DNA from 2 places in the Paenochrobactrum glaciei genome. Region 1 is predicted to be linked to the other one. Evidence: predicted binding sites of a transcription regulator. Region 1 holds the regulator's gene; the other holds the start of a gene.
What was found. Region 1 encodes HrcA, which represses chaperone genes, less so after heat shock. Its sites were predicted from a motif close to GTTAGCACTCNCNNNNNGNGAGTGCTAAC; they were not measured.
Positions count from the first base shown of each region.

Region 2: a site for HrcA is predicted at 2,392-2,420, ahead of ABDZ76_RS02610 (co-chaperone GroES). Genes of this name have one in related genera too.

Region 1 is NZ_BAAADE010000001.1:847,959-852,527, forward strand. It holds gene hemW (radical SAM family heme chaperone HemW) at 1-433, opposite strand, end outside; gene rdgB (RdgB/HAM1 family non-canonical purine NTP pyrophosphatase) at 554-1,201, opposite strand; gene rph (ribonuclease PH) at 1,241-1,957, opposite strand; gene hrcA (heat-inducible transcriptional repressor HrcA) at 2,160-3,230, shown strand; gene grpE (nucleotide exchange factor GrpE) at 3,362-4,027, shown strand; gene ABDZ76_RS04055 (trimeric intracellular cation channel family protein) at 4,150-4,569, shown strand, end outside.
Region 2 is NZ_BAAADE010000001.1:528,609-533,177, reverse strand. It holds gene groL (chaperonin GroEL) at 278-1,921, opposite strand; gene ABDZ76_RS02610 (co-chaperone GroES) at 2,038-2,334, opposite strand; gene ABDZ76_RS02605 (TIGR01459 family HAD-type hydrolase) at 2,877-3,725, shown strand; gene ABDZ76_RS02600 (bifunctional riboflavin kinase/FAD synthetase) at 3,758-4,569, shown strand, end outside.

The DNA of each region.
Region 1 (4,569 bases):
ATGAGAGACGTGGGAAAATCTCACGCGCCAGACCGATTGCCACTTTTGCCTCATCGACCGAATGCAAACGGCCAAGACGGCGCAGATCACGATCATTCAATGCCTGCACACCAAGCGACACACGATTAACACCGGCCGCACGATAGCCGCGAAAACGATCCGCTTCCACACTGGTCGGATTGGCTTCAAGTGAGATTTCAATATTGTCGGCAACTGACCAACGTTTGGCAATACCATCCAAAAGCGAAGCAACCGTTGCAGGCTGCATCAAAGAAGGCGTACCACCGCCCAAAAAAATACTGGTAACCGTGCGCGGCCCTGTACGTTCGCGCAGAGTTTCCATTTCACGATTAAAGGCGGCTGCAAAGCGTTCCTGATCCACCGGCTGGTGGCGCACATGGCTGTTGAAGTCACAATATGGGCATTTGGCCATGCAAAACGGCCAATGCAGATAAATGCCAAAAGCATTTTCCCCATCAGAGGTTGCGATCGGGTGCTGCAAAGCCTGCGCGGTGTTCAGTTCCAAACTTTTTAATACCTATTTTCAATAAAATTATTCGATGCCCAATAGATCACGGGCGAAAAGCTGGAAGGCACGGGCACGATGCGAGAGCGCATGTTTGTCACCCGGTTTCCAGCCATGTTTTTCCTGCGCGGTCATCTCGCCAAATGTCTTGTCATAGCCATCCGGCAAAAAGACAGGATCAAAGCCAAAGCCCAATTCACCGCGTGGTGGCCAAACCAGCTGACCTTCCACTTCGCCGCGATAATACTCAGCTGAACCATCAGGCTTAGCCAGACAAATCACCGACACGAAACGGCCTTTACGTTGTTGCGGTTCAGTGGCACCTTTAGCCTGCATAGCATCTTCAACCTTGCCCATTGCCATGGCAAAATCACGGCTGCCATCAGGCAATTCTGCCCAATTAGCGGTATAAACTCCCGGGTTTCCGTCAAGTGCATCAACGACAAGGCCTGAATCATCAGACAAAGCCGGCAATCCTGTGGCGCTGGCCGCAGCATAGGCTTTGATATAAGCATTTTCTTCAAATGTGGTGCCGGTTTCATCAGGCTCCGGCAGTCCGAGCTGACCGGCAGACTGTGTTTCAAAACCGAATGGCCCCAACAGATCATCAAATTCGCGCAGCTTTCCTGCATTATGCGAGGCAACGACCAGCTTGGTTTCTTCAAGTTTTTTCATAGTTTCAGCACCACATTCAAATTTTTATCAATCAGACAATCAGGCTACAGCCATTTTCTGCAAAGAAACCAGACGGTTTACGCCGGTTTTGGCCAAAGCCATCAGATTGGCAAATTCTTCTTCGGAGAAAGGAACACCTTCAGCCGTACCCTGAATTTCAACAATGCCGCCTGAACCGGTCATAACGAAATTCGCATCGGTCTGAGCGGCTGAATCTTCCGGATAATCCAGATCAAGCACCGGTGTGCCTTCATAAATACCGCAGGAAATTGCAGCAACATGGTCTTTCAGCACTTTGTCGAGCTTGACCATCTGACGGCTTTCCATCCAGCGCAGGCAATCATGCAGCGCTAGCCAGCCACCGGTAATCGCCGCGGTACGGGTGCCGCCGTCAGCCTGAATAACATCGCAGTCAACAGTAATCTGAAACTCGCCCAAAGCCTGCATATCAACAACCGCACGCAGCGAGCGGCCGATCAGACGCTGGATTTCCTGTGTGCGGCCACCCTGCTTGCCAGCGGCTGCTTCACGGCGCATACGGTCACCTGTTGAACGTGGCAGCATGCCATATTCCGCAGTGACCCAACCTTTACCGGTATTACGCATCCAGCCCGGCACTTTTTCTTCCAAGCTTGCAGTGCACAGCACATGTGTATCGCCAAATTTGACGAGGCAAGAGCCTTCCGCATGTTTGGAAATACCACGCTCGAAAGAAACAGCCCGCATTTCATCGGCTGCACGATTGGATGGACGCATAAGATTTAACCCCGATTCATATAAGAAGTTTCTGCTTTTAAGCCGCAATGACGCAAATAGAAAGGCATTTCACAAGCCAGTTTTTATCATAGCCTTTACACAACTGTTTTAACAGTTTCATTCAAAGTCTTTGACCTTGGCACTTGCCACCTTATATTTAAGGAGCGACATCACATTTAGGCACAAGGTTTAAGGCGGGACGATGATCCAGTCACCAGCACATGACGTTCTCAGTTCGCTTGACCAGCGTTCGCGCGAAATCTTTCGCCGGATTGTCGAAAGCTATCTGAATGACGGCGATCCGGTCGGCTCCCGCAATCTGGCGCGTATTCTGCCGCAAGCCTTGTCACCCGCCACCATCCGCAATGTGATGAGCGATCTGGAACACTTAGGGCTGATTTACTCGCCGCATATTTCGGCAGGCCGTATGCCGACACAAATCGGCTTGCGTTTTTTTGTCGATGCCTTTCTTGAAATCGGCGATCTGCCACCCGATGAGCGCTCCAGCATTGAAGCGCAGGTGCGTGCTGCCGGACAAACCCATTCGGTTGAAAATATCCTGACGGAAGCAAGTCAGGTACTGTCCGGCCTCTCCAGAGGTGCGGGTCTGGTGCTGGCCACCAAGGCAGAAGGCGCGCTGAAACATATTGAATTTGTGCGCCTTGAACCAACGCGCGCTTTAGCTGTGCTTGTGATGCAAAATGGTGATGTGGAAAACCGCGTGCTGGAACTGCCGCCCGGTGTGAGCGCGTCACAACTCATTGAAGCCTCCAATTTTCTCAATGCCCATATTCATGGCCGCACCCTCACCGAAGCACGCAATGAATTGGAAAAGCTTAAAAACGAAACCCGCGAGGCACTCGACAGCCTGTCGCAAAGCCTTGTTGCCCAAGGGCTTGCCATTTGGGGTGGCAGCGGCTCCGACCAGCCTGCCCGCCTGATCGTGCGTGGCCGCTCCAACTTGCTTGAAAATATCAGCGCTCAGGATGATCTGGAGCGCTTGCGCCATCTTTTTGATGATCTGGAAACCAAAGACGGCATGATCCAATTGCTTGATCTGGCCGAAGCCGGATCAGGGGTGCGAATTTTCATCGGCTCGGAAAACAAGCTTTTCTCGCTTTCCGGTTCCTCGCTTGTTGTGGCGCCTTACCGCGACGGCGAACAACGCGTGGTCGGTGCGCTTGGCGTCATTGGCCCGACAAGGCTTAATTATGCCCGTATCGTCCCCATGGTCGATTATACGGCGCAAATTGTCTCACGATTGCTGCGATAACCATGACGAAAACCATGAGGGCATTGCAATTATAACTGTCAGAATGCACAAGGTATGCACATTAAGCCTTGATTTTCATGCGCTGACACTCGATATCCGCCACAAACACTTATTCAAGACGGAAGAACATCATGACTGAAGAAAAGAAAAACCCTGAAACAGCCGATCTTGACAAGCGCGACCTGAACAATCCCCGTGACCGGGATGCGCTGAAAAAAGCGGCTGATGATTTTTTGAAGTCCCGCAAGGCGGAAGCAATGGAAGAAGTGGCTGACGAAGAGGAAATTAATCCTTTTGCGCATCTGGTGGACGAAAATGCAGCGCTGAAAGACCAGCTGTTGCGTCTGGCAGCCGATATGGAAAATCTGCGCAAGCGTACATTGCGCGATGTCGCTGATGCCAAAACCTATGCGGTGACCAACTTTGCCCGCGACATGCTGGGCGTTTCCGACAATCTGCGCCGTGCGCTGGATGCCATTCCGGCAGAATCACTCGTTGAAGACAGCGGCCTTAAAGGCTTAGCCGACGGCGTTGATCTGACCGAACGCTCCATGTTGCAGGCCTTGGAACGCCACGGCGTGACCAAGCTTGATCCGGAAGGCCAGAAGTTTGACCCGAATTTCCATCAGGCAATGTTTGAAGTGCCAAACCCTGATGTGCCAAACAACACCGTTGTGCAGGTTGTTCAGACCGGTTACGCCATTGGCGACCGCGTGCTTCGCCCTGCTCTGGTGGGTGTATCCAAAGGTGGCGCAGCACGCGCTCCTGAAGCAGATGATCAGGCAAAAGACGCCTAAATTCTGCTAAAAGACTAAACCTACATTCAATCCTTATAATTTCGGGGGCGCAAAAAACATTTGCGCCCCCGCTCAGTCTCAATACACTCCCTGATAAGAGTGGCGTTGCGGGGAGCGTCTTAGTGACCATACTGACTTTTTTGAACTATGCCGGCGTTTTCGTTTTTGCGGCGACCGGCGCTTTAGCTGCATCCAGACGTCAATTGGATATTGTCGGCTTTATCTTTCTGGCCAATGTTACCGGTATCGGCGGCGGCACCATTCGTGATCTCATCCTTGGTGATGATCCGGTTTTCTGGGTCAGAGAGCCGCTCTATCTGGTCACCGGCACGGCTGCTGCCATTCTCGTTTACTTCACCGCCCATCTGGTTGAATCCCGTTATCGTGTGCTGTTGTGGCTCGACGCTTTAGGGCTGTCCTTCTACAGCGCCATGGGTGCCGCCAAAGGGCTTGATCTGGGCTCCGATCCGATGGTTGCCGTTGTCACCGGAATTTTCACCGCCACCCTTGGCGGTGTCTTGCGCGATATTATCGCCGGTGAA
Region 2 (4,569 bases), 320 kb from region 1:
TACATATCTCACTCATAAGACAGAGCATGTTTTAAAACTATGCGCAATCACAACTCTGTGGGATTGGGGCAAAGTTTATAAGTTTCTTTGAAGAAACTACCCCTCATGGTAACGCGACCATTAAAAATAAATCTAACTGCGCGCATTGCATCTATGCATATCAACTCTGCGTAGTGATTTATCAGCAAGTTCAAAAATTCATTTGTAGAATCAGTGACATAAAAAAAGCCCCGGATTGCTCCGGGGCTTCTTTGTAAGTGATTGGAAGCAGGACTGATTAGAAGTCCATGCCGCCCATGCCGCCCATGCCACCGCCTGGCATTGCTGGCATGCCGCCGTCTTTCTTCGGCAGTTCAGCAATCATGGCTTCAGTGGTGATCATCAGGCCAGCGATAGAAGCTGCGTTCTGAAGAGCAGTACGAACAACCTTAACCGGATCAACAACACCAGCTTTGATCAGATCGCCATATTCGTTGGTTGCAGTGTTGTAACCAAAGGTTTCAGAAGCGTTTTCGAGGATTTTGCCAACGATAACAGATGCTTCTTCACCGGCGTTTGTGGTGATCTGACGAGCAGGAGCCTGCAGAGCGCGACGAACGATGTTGATACCAGCTTCCTGGTCAGCATTGATGCCTTTTGCAGTGATGTTTGCAGAAGCGCGAAGCAATGCAGTACCACCACCTGGTACGATACCTTCTTCAACAGCCGCACGGGTTGCGTTCAGAGCATCGTCAACGCGGTCTTTGCGTTCTTTAACTTCAACTTCAGTTGCACCGCCAACGCGGATAACTGCAACACCGCCAGCAAGCTTAGCAAGACGTTCCTGCAGCTTTTCACGGTCGTAGTCAGAAGTGGTTTCTTCGATCTGCTGCTTGATCTGGCCAACGCGGGCTTCGATTTCAGCTTTTGCACCTGCACCGTCAACGACAGTGGTGGTTTCTTTGCTGATTGCAACTTTCTTCGCACGGCCAAGCATGTCGAGGGTTACGGATTCCAGCTTGATGCCGAGATCTTCGGAGATAACCTGACCACCGGTGAGGATAGCGATATCTTCGAGCATTGCCTTACGACGATCGCCAAAGCCCGGAGCCTTAACAGCAGCAATTTTCAGGCCGCCGCGCAGCTTGTTAACAACCAGAGTTGCCAGTGCTTCGCCTTCTACGTCTTCAGCGATGATGACGAGTGGCTTGGAGGTCTGAACAACAGCTTCGAGAACCGGCAGAAGAGCCTGAAGGTTGGAAAGCTTCTTTTCATGCAGAAGGATGTATGCATCTTCCAGATCTGCAATCATTTTTTCCGGGTTGGTTACGAAGTAAGGGGACAGGTAACCGCGGTCGAACTGCATACCTTCAACAACTTCGAGCTCTGTTTCAGCAGTTTTAGCTTCTTCAACAGTGATAACGCCTTCGTTGCCAACTTTCTGCATGGCTTCAGCGATCATCTGACCGATTTCTGCTTCGCCGTTTGCGGAGATGGTGCCAACCTGAGCAACTTCTTCAGAAGTGTTGATCTTCTTGGCTTTGCCGAGAAGGTTTGCAACAACTTCAGTTACTGCCAGATCAATACCGCGCTTCAGATCCATTGGGTTCATGCCGGCAGCAACAGCTTTTGCGCCTTCCTGAACAATAGCCTGACCCAGAACGGTAGCGGTTGTTGTACCGTCACCAGCTGTGTCATTGGTCTTGGAAGCTACTTCGCGCAGCATCTGTGCGCCCATGTTTTCGAACTTGTCTTCAAGTTCTACTTCTTTAGCAACCGATACACCGTCTTTGGTGATGCGTGGAGCACCGAAGGATTTGTCGATAACAACGTTACGACCTTTAGGGCCGAGTGTTACTTTTACAGCATCTGCAAGGATGTCGACGCCGCGCAACATTTTTTCGCGCGCTGAACGACCGAATTTTACTTCTTTAGCAGCCATTTTATATCTCCTGGGAATTGTCCCGGTCAGATTGGTGGTTAAATCGAATATCTCAACTGCCGGCAAAAATACCGGCGTTCATCAGGGTGCATCAAGCAATGCACTGCGCAGATGAATTAGCCGAGGATACCCAGAATGTCGGATTCTTTCATGATCAGCAGGTCTTCGCCGCCGATCTTGACTTCTGTGCCGGACCACTTGCCGAACAGAACTTTGTCACCAGCTTTAACGTCCAGTGCAACCAGCTTGCCGGCTTCATCACGTGTGCCGGAACCTACAGAGACAACAACGCCTTCTGATGGCTTTTCTTTTGCGGAATCAGGAATGATGATGCCGCCAGCGGTTTTTGCTTCCGACTCAACACGACGGACAACAACGCGATCGTGAAGTGGGCGGAAATTGGTCTCAGCCATGATCTAAACCCTTAAAAATTAAAGTTGAACCCCTCCATGGACCTTATGATCCACGGTATTAGCACTCAGTCTCCCCGAGTGCTAACCTGCTAAATAGATAGAAATGACCTGTTTTAATGTCAAGGTCGGGAAGCGTTTATGATTAAGAAAGAAATGCAAAATTCTCATTTCTGTTTTTGCAAGTCTGCCGTCACCTTGTAAATTATGGGGTGCGCGGGTCGCTTTTCAAACTATCAAGCCATATTTCAGCCTGCTTATTAAGCCGCTTAAACATGTCAGCTTTATGAAAAATAATGGCGGTTTTCTTTGAAACCTTCGTAGAATCATCGGCTTTTTTGTAATTTTTTAGTTATCGCAAGCGCTGAGTTTGCATGCAGGCGTGACATGCGTGCCGCCATGCGTTAGAGGAGCAGACGTGAAACTATAAATTGTCATTTTAAATATGTGGGCAAATGATCCGGCAATTTTTAAAATGATGACGGCTCATCAATCTCGGATCTGTTCTAAACGGGTTCCTTGCAGTTTGTTTAATGAGGATTGGCATGAAATTTCCTGAGCGTCTGGATGATCTCACCAATGATTATGATGTACTGTTCTGCGATGTGTGGGGCGTTGTGCATAATGGTGAGGAAGCTTTCCCGCTCGCCTGTGAGGCTTTGCAGCGTGCACGCGCCAAAGGCGTGAAGGTTATTTTGGTTACCAATTCTCCGCGTCCTTTTCCGGGCGTTGTGGCACAACTTGGCACCTTAGGTGTGCCTGATGATGCTTATGATGTGGTTGTGACTTCGGGCGATGTAACCCGCGATCTGATTGCCGAAGGCCCGCGCAAAGTGTTCCATATCGGCGTTGAGCATGAATATGCGATCTTTGATGGTCTTGATGTCGAAGTGGTGGAAGAGTTTGAAGCGGCTGGTATTGTCTGCACCGGTCTCTTTAATGATGAAGTAGAAACACCTGAAGATTACACCGAAATGCTGGAGCGTTTCCGTGCCCGTAATCTGCCGTTCATTTGTGCCAATCCTGATTTGGTGGTGGAACGCGGCAATCGCATGATCTGGTGTGCCGGTGTTTTGGCGCGTGATTATGGTTTGCTGGGTGGCCGTACACAGGTCGCCGGTAAGCCGCATCATCCGATTTATGCCGCTGCATTAAAGGCGGCCGAAAAGCTTCTTGGCCGTAGCGTCGAAAAATCGCGCATCTTGGCTATTGGCGATGGTATCCTGACTGATGTAAAGGGTGCGGCACAATTTGGTGTTGATGTTCTTTATATTTCCGGCGGCGTGCATGCGGCCGACTATATTGATGCAGAAACCGTGGATGTTGAAAAGCTGAAAACGTTTTTGAACAAGCACGGCCATCAGCCGGTTGCGACGATCAGACATCTCGTTTAATCGCACTGAAATAAAACGCACAGAGCAATTTCATGTCCAAACAGCCATTTCAGCGTCTTGATACCACGGATAATCTGCCTGCGCATTTGCGCCATGCTGTCGTGGCTATTGGTAATTTTGATGGCGTGCATCGCGGACATCAGGCTGTGCTGCAACAAGCGCTGGAACTGGCAGCAAGTCAGGGGCGGCCATGCGTCGCCCTGACATTTGAGCCGCATCCGCGTTCTTTCTTCAAACCGGATGAGCCAGTTGATCGCCTGACACCATCGCGTGAAAAATCTTATCTGCTTGAGATTTTAGGCTTTGATGCGGTGATCGAACAGCCTTTTACGGCTGAGTTTTCTGCTCTGAGCGCTGAAGAATTTGTTGATACGATTTTGGTGAAAAACTTTGCGGCCAGTGGTGTGGTTATCGGTTATGACTTCCACTTTGGCAAAGCACGACGCGGCACACCGGAATTTTTGGTGGGCGCGGGCAAACAAGCAGGTTTCAGCGTGACTTTGGTCGATGCTTTTTGCGACGAGGGCGCCACGCAAATCTCTTCAAGCCGTATTCGTGATTTTCTCTGTGACGGCGATGTGGTGCAGGCGGCCGGTCTTCTTGGTCACCGTTATCAGGTGCGCGCCGAAGTGGTGCATGGCCGCAAACTTGGCCGTGAGCTTGGTTTTCCAACCGCCAATATGCATTTGCCGGAACAAACCCATCTGAAACATGGTATTTATGCCGTGCGTTTCCGTCGTGCAGACGGCACGCTTTATAATGGTGTGGCAAGTTATGGCCGTCGCCCGACTGTGACGGATAATGGCGTGCCGCTGCTTGAAACCTTCTTATTTGATTTTTCCGG